Regions from separate parts of the Chromobacterium sp. IIBBL 290-4 genome, predicted to be linked through region 1. Evidence: predicted binding sites of a transcription regulator. Region 1 holds the regulator's gene; each other region holds the start of a gene.
What was found. The regulator FNR, encoded in region 1, switches genes on or off when oxygen is low (the NO sensors DNR and NnrR bind a similar motif). The targets are predictions, from matches to a motif close to TTGATNNNNATCAA.
Positions count from the first base shown of each region.

Region 1 (2,269 bases):
CAGCCGGAACATGGTTTCACGTTCTACCTTGCGCGGATCTATCTCAATGGAATATTCTCCGTCACTCATGAATTCGAAATGGGTCTTCAGAATGCCCATTAGTCTTTCGAGCTGAGCGTCGGACAAAAAGGTGGGCGTGCCGCCGCCAAAGTGCAGCTGGATGGCCTTTTCCCTGCCGCCCAGTTGTTCGGCGACCAGCGAGATTTCCTTCTCCAGGTAGTCCAGGTAGCGGTCGGCTTTGGACTTGTCTTTGGTGATGATTTTGTTGCAGGCGCAGTAGTAACAAACGGTGTTGCAAAATGGTATATGAGCGTATAGTGATACGGGTCGGCGGTTAGCGCCAATCTGTCTCTGTTTCAGCTTGTTTTGATAATCGTCAGGGGTAAAACCCGGCAGAAATCGATCCGCAGTCGGGTAGGACGTGTATCGTGGCCCCGATCCTTCGAGACGCTCGATCAGTTGTCGATCGAACTCGAAATGCGCGGGAGAAAAAGGATGGGTGGTTTTCATGTCGTTTTCAGATGGAAAAACTTCTGGTGGACTGGTAAATTTGCGGAAAACTTGTGAATTCCGTATTGATAAGGGTCAAGCTTCACCAGCTTGCAGCAACCAAAGCATGTCAGAACACAATCATTCCACTTTGCAAACGCTGAAAATTTCCTGCTCCAGCTGCAGCTTGCGCGAGCTCTGCTTGCCGGTAGGCTTGAACCGCGAGGAAATGAGTCAGCTCGATACCGTCATCCGCCAGAGCCGCAGGCTCAAGCGCGGCGAATACCTGTTCCGCAGCGGCGAAGGCTTCAAATCGCTGTTCGCCATCCGCACCGGCTTCTTCAAAACCTGCGTGGCGAGCCAGGACGGCCGCGAGCAGGTGACGGGTTTCCTGATGTCCGGCGAGCTGATGGGTCTGGATGGCATTTCCACCAGCAACCACAGCTGCGACGCCATCGCGCTGGAGGACAGCGAAGTCTGCGAGCTGCCGTTCAGCCGCATGGAAAACCTGAGCCGGGACATCCCCAGCCTGCAGCACCATTTCTATCGCCTGATGAGCCGCGAGATCGTCCGCGATCAAAACGTGATGCTTCTGCTCGGCAACATGAAGGCGGAAGAGCGCATCGCCGCCTTCCTGCTCAATCTGTCGCAGCGCTTGTCTACCCGAGGTTTCGCCGCCAACGATTTCATCCTGCGCATGAGCCGGGAAGAGATCGGCAGCTTCCTCGGCCTGAAGCTGGAAACGGTCAGCCGCACGCTGTCCAAGTTCCAGCAGCAGGGCTGGATCACTGTCGACCACAAGCACATCCAGCTGGTCAAGGTGGACGATCTGAAGAACCTGATCTCCGGCTGCATGCACGCGGGCGGGCACTAAACGCCCGATTGGCCGTGTAGCCAGGAAAAGCAGGCTGAGAAGCCTGCTTTTTTTACGTCTGGCTCAGGCGAGGGCGGCGTCGATGCGGGCCTGCAGCGCGGCCAAGCGCGAGGGATCGGGCCAGCCGGGCGGCGTGATGAAGCCGCGCGCGACTTCTTCCCATTGGCCGTCCGCGCGCTCACGCAGCTCCGCGACCAATTGCGGCGCGGCTTGCTCGGCCAGCATGCGGCGCAGTGTGGCCTGATCCTGGGTTTGCTGCGCGGGCAACAAGGCGGGCGAGAGCCAGCGCAGCTTGGGCAGCCAGGCCCAGCGGGCCTCAGGCTGGTTCTGAGGCCAGGCGGTGTCCAGCGGCGCATGCCAGCCGGTCGGGCCTTGGCGGGCAAGGCGGGGCGTGTCGCTGGGATGGAAAGTCCAGCCGGTGAGGCGGGCCATCGACGCGCAGTCCGCAAAGCCTGCCGGCAGCGTGGTTTTGCCATCCGGCTGGCGAGCCAATGCCAACTGTGTGGTTATTTTGGTCGCTTTCATGGCCCAGGCGTCATGCAGGCTGGGGCCGACGCGGGAGGCGGGCGACTCATCCAGTTGCAGGTAGAATTTGCTGGCGGTTTCCAGGTGCAGCGCTTCGCCGTCCAGCCGCAGCAGGAAGTCGAATTCGCCTAGGGTGCGCCGCTCTCTGGATATGACTTTCAGATTTTCGGCGACCCATTCGATGTGCGGCGTCAGGCGAAACCAGAAGGAAAAAAGCTGCTCGGCATATTTTCCCAGGCGGGTGGCGGGCCGGGCGGCCAGCCAGGTTTCCAGTTCGAGCGGATTGTCATCCAGCCGCCTCAGCAAATCCACGCCGTTTGGACCAAGCAGGCGGGCGGGCTCGATGTCCGCGCCGCAGCGCCAGGGGGAGGGCGAGGCGAG
Region 1 is NZ_CP100128.1:2,791,719-2,793,987, forward strand. It holds gene hemN (oxygen-independent coproporphyrinogen III oxidase) at 1-510, opposite strand, end outside; gene fnr (fumarate/nitrate reduction transcriptional regulator Fnr) at 617-1,363, shown strand; gene NKT35_RS12890 (DUF1853 family protein) at 1,427-2,269, opposite strand, start outside.

Region 2 (2,269 bases), 2.6 Mb from region 1:
GGTTGTCCTCGCCGTCAGCCTGAAGTTGGGCCAGGTGTTCTTCGCGGCCGGCGATTCCGGCTATTACATCGCCACGGCCGGTTTCTTCGGCGTGGCGCTGGTCAGCATCATCGTCTGCAAGGTGGAGCTGTTCACCAGCAATGTGATGTACTTCACCGTTGGCCGGCTTAGCGGCCGCTGCCGCACCTGCAATCTGCTGCGCAGCTGGGCGATGGTATATATAGGCAACCTGATCGGCGTATTGTTGTTCGTGGCGGTGCTGGCCGGAGCGGGCGGCATGGGCGTGCTGCCGGCCAACCACTTGCTGTTCAGCGTGGTGGAGCACAAGGTGCACGCTTCTTCCATGGAGATTTTCTGGAAGGGCGTGCTGTGCAACTGGATCATCTGCCTGGCGGTGTGGGTGCCGATGCGCCTGGCCAACGAGGCTGCGCGCATCCTGGTGATCATGCTGCTGGTGTTCGTGTTCTTCTTCTCCGGTTTTGAGCACAGCATCGCCAATATGGCCTTCTTCGCGCTGGCCAAGCTGCAAAACATGGCGGGGCTGGAGTGGGGCGACATCCTGCACAATATGCTGCCGGCCACCTTGGGCAATATTGTCGGCGGCGCGGTCGGCGTGGGCCTGGTGGTGTTCTGCTTGGAACGCCATACCTTGAACGCGGTCTGAGAACATGAGGCGGACGACGGGCCGGTGAACGGCTTGTGAATGTTCGGTTTCGAATGTAGTTGGCGCGGTACATCGGGTATCGCGCCGATTTTGCTGTAAAATACTGATATTACAAGGGTGTGGGACGCATTCGGCATGTTGCGGCGCGGCATCGAAATCGCGCTATAAGCAGGGGCTGACTTGATTAAGATCAAGCGAAATTTTCGAATCCGAATGTACGATGTGTTCAATATCTAACACTTACTGGATCTAGCCAAGAAGGAGGCCCCAGATGGACGCCATCACTCAAAATGCTACTCAAGCCAACCCGTGGCGCGATTTCGCCGCCGGCGAATGGCAGAGCAAGGTCGATGTCCGCAACTTCATTCAGCTGAACTATCAGCCGTACGAAGGCGACGACAGCTTCTTGGCCGGCGCGACCGATCGCACCAAGAAACTGTGGGATACCCTGGGCGTGCTGCTGAAGGAAGAGCGCGCCAAGGGCGTGCTGGATGTCTCCGCCGACCGCGGCTCCTCCATCACCGCGCACGACGCCGGCTACATCGACCAGTCCAATGAAGTGATCGTCGGCCTGCAAACCGACGCCCCGCTGAAGCGCGCCATCATGCCGAACGGCGGCCTGCGCATGGTCGAAAACGGTCTGGAAGCCTTCGGCTTCAAGCTGGACCCGATGATCAAGGAAGTGTGGGAAAAGTATCGCAAGAGCCATAACCAGGGCGTGTTCGATGTTTACACCCCGGAAATCATGGCTTGCCGCAAGTCCGGCGTGATCACCGGCCTGCCTGACGCCTACGGCCGCGGCCGCATCATCGGCGACTACCGCCGCGTGGCCCTGTACGGCACCGACTTCCTGCGCGCCGAGCGCCAGCAAGTGTTCCACGAACTGGACAACGCCACCTTCACCGACGACGTGATGCGTCAGCGCGAAGAGCTGTCCGAACAATTCCGCGCCCTGGACGAACTGAAGCAGATGGCCGCCAAGTACGGCTACGACATCAGCCGCCCGGCCGCCAATGCCCGCGAAGCGGTGCAATGGGTGTACTTCGCCTACCTGGCCGCCGTGAAGGAGCAAAACGGCGCCGCCATGTCCTTCGGCCGCGTGTCCACCTTTCTGGACGTCTACATCGAGCGCGACATCGCCGCCGGCGAACTGACTGAAGAACAAGCTCAGGAAATGATCGACGATCTGGTGATCAAGCTGCGCATCGTCCGCTTCCTGCGCACCCCGGAATACGATCAACTGTTCTCCGGCGACCCGACCTGGGTGACCGAATCCATCGGCGGCATGGGCCAAGACGGCCGCACCCTGGTGACCAAGAACAGCTTCCGCTTCCTGAACACCCTGTACAACCTGGGCCCGGCGCCGGAACCGAACCTGACCGTGCTGTGGTCGGTGAAATTCCCGCAAGGCTTCAAGAACTTCTGCGCCAAGGTGTCCATCGATACCAGCGCCATCCAGTACGAAAACGACGATCTGATGCTGCCTTACTGGGGCGACGACTACGGCATCGCCTGCTGCGTGTCGGCGATGAAGATCGGCAAGCAGATGCAGTTCTTCGGCGCCCGCGCCAACCTGGCCAAGGCCATGCTGTACGCCATCAACGG
Region 2 is NZ_CP100128.1:199,112-201,380, reverse strand. It holds gene NKT35_RS00830 (formate transporter FocA) at 1-664, shown strand, start outside; gene pflB (formate C-acetyltransferase) at 936-2,269, shown strand, end outside.
Region 2: a site for FNR is predicted at 845-858, ahead of pflB (formate C-acetyltransferase). Genes of this name have one in related genera too.

Region 3 (2,269 bases), 150 kb from region 1:
CTTCATGCTCTCGGCGCGGCCGGAGAACATCGACGCGCCCTCGATGCCGATGAACACCCACACCGTCACCAGCATGGTGCTCTTCACCTGATCGATCACCGTGCCCAGCTTGGCATTGCCCCAGAATTCAAAGTTGAAGGTATCCACCTTGAAAGCGAACACGATCAACACGATGAACAAGGCCAGCGGCACCAGTTTGGCGATGGTGGTGATGGTGTTGATGAAAGCCGCGCCGTGCACGCCGCGCAACACCAGGAAGTGCAGACACCACAGCACGACGGAGGCGCAGATGATGGCGGTAGGCGTATTGCCGTCTCCGAAGATGGGGAACCAGAAACCTAGCGCCGAGAACATCACCACAAAGTAGGAAACGTTGCCGATCCAGGCGGAAATCCAGTAACCCCAAGCGGAGTTGAAGCCCATGTAGTCGCCGAAGCCGGCCTTGGCGTAGCCATACACGCCGCCGGACACTTCAGGCTTGCGCGAGGCCAGCATCTGGAACACGAAGGCCAGCGCCAACATGCCGACAAAGGTGATGGCCCAACCTATCAGGATAGCCCCGGCGCCCGCGCCGGCGGCCATATTCTGCGGCAGCGAGAAAATCCCGCCGCCTATCATCGAGCCGACGACCAGCGCCGTCAGCGCGCCGAGCTTGAGTCGGGGCGATCCGCCCTCGGCTACGCCGGCTTGGGTTGCAGTTTCAGTGGACATTTTCATTCTCCGATCTGGGATGTAAACCGAGCATCACTCACGTTTATTATTAAATTCTTATCAACTGAAATTATGGTATACCCCGCCAACTCAGGGCTTCCATGCCAGTCGTTCGCCCGATTGACTTACATCAAGCGGCCTATGACGCGATTCTGGAGATTGCAAAGGAAGCGACTCTGGATTGCGTCAAGGCGTCATGCCAGGGAACCGAACATCGGGAAAAAACGTCCCCGCGCCGATACGAAATTCAGCTTAGATCTTTGGACAGGTCTTGGCTGCGCATGTAGCGGCCACCATGACCAAGAGCAAAAAAAACAGGAAAAAACCTGTATTTTCAATTGATTAGAAAGACACAAACAGGACAATGGCACGCAAACCGCAGATAAATAGTCTGTCTGCCATATAAAAAGGACTGGAAACCTTCACGGGAAGTTCCTCCCGCGCCAGGCAAAAAAAATGCGGATACGGCCCACCACCGCATCCGCCAACACACACATCAAGAGGAAATGCCGAAACTTGGCAAGCCGCTACTTCTTCGGCTTGTTCACATTCTTGAAGATCACCCACAAAGCGCCGAGCACCACCAGCGTGGTGACGACGATGGTGATCAGGCTCATTCTGCCGACATCGTCAGACAGCAACAGGGACAGCAATTCCATGGTCTCTCCTCCTGGGCCCGCGGCCCTGATCGCTTGCTGATGACATAATAGCCATGGCGTTAACGATGGAATTGACCCAGGTCAAAGGTCTGGGGAGCCACCATTGATGCAAAACAAATAAAAAGCCCCTGGCAGTCAACCAGGGGCTTTATGTATACAAATCAGCAGCTTGTCTACTTGGCGGCGCCGCTCATATCCTTGGACAGGAAAAAGGCGTCGGAGAAGAATTCATCTTCCGGCAAACCGCGCTCGCGGGTAAAACTGCCATGCGCCGCCTCCACCATCACCGGCGCGCCGCAGGCATAGACCTGATGGCCGGACAGGTCGGCGAAGTCCTCCAGCACCGCCTGGTGCACAAAGCCGGTGCGACCGGTCCACTCATCCTCGGGCAAGGCGTCCGACAGCACCGGAATATAGGTGATATTCGGATTGGCCGCCGCCCAGCCCTCGGCCAGGTCCGCCATATACAGATCCGCCTTGGCGCGCGCGCCCCAATAAAACACCATCGGCCGCTGGATGCCGTGATGGATCGCATGCTCGATGATGCCCTTCACCGGCGCGAAACCGGTGCCGCTGGCGATGAACACGATGGGCTTGTCGGAGTCTTCGCGCAGGAAGAACGAACCCAGCGGCCCCTTGAAGCGCATGATCTCGCGCTCCTTCATCTGATGGAACACGTATTCCGAGAACGAGCCGCCGGGCTGATTGCGGATGTGCAGCTCCAGGAAAGCATCGTCGTGCGGCGCGTTGGCGATGGAGAAGCTGCGCTTCTTGCCGTCCTTCATCAGGATGTCGATGTATTGGCCGGCGTGGAACTGCAGACGCTCCGACACCGGCAGCTTCAGCTTCAGCACCGCCACGTCATGGATCTTCTCGATCTTTTCAACGCGGCACGGCAG
Region 3 is NZ_CP100128.1:2,645,829-2,648,097, reverse strand. It holds gene arcD (arginine-ornithine antiporter) at 1-711, opposite strand, end outside; gene NKT35_RS12155 (DUF3149 domain-containing protein) at 1,239-1,370, opposite strand; gene NKT35_RS12150 (CDP-6-deoxy-delta-3,4-glucoseen reductase) at 1,544-2,269, opposite strand, start outside.
Region 3: a site for FNR is predicted at 1,442-1,455, ahead of NKT35_RS12155 (DUF3149 domain-containing protein). Genes of this name have one in related genera too.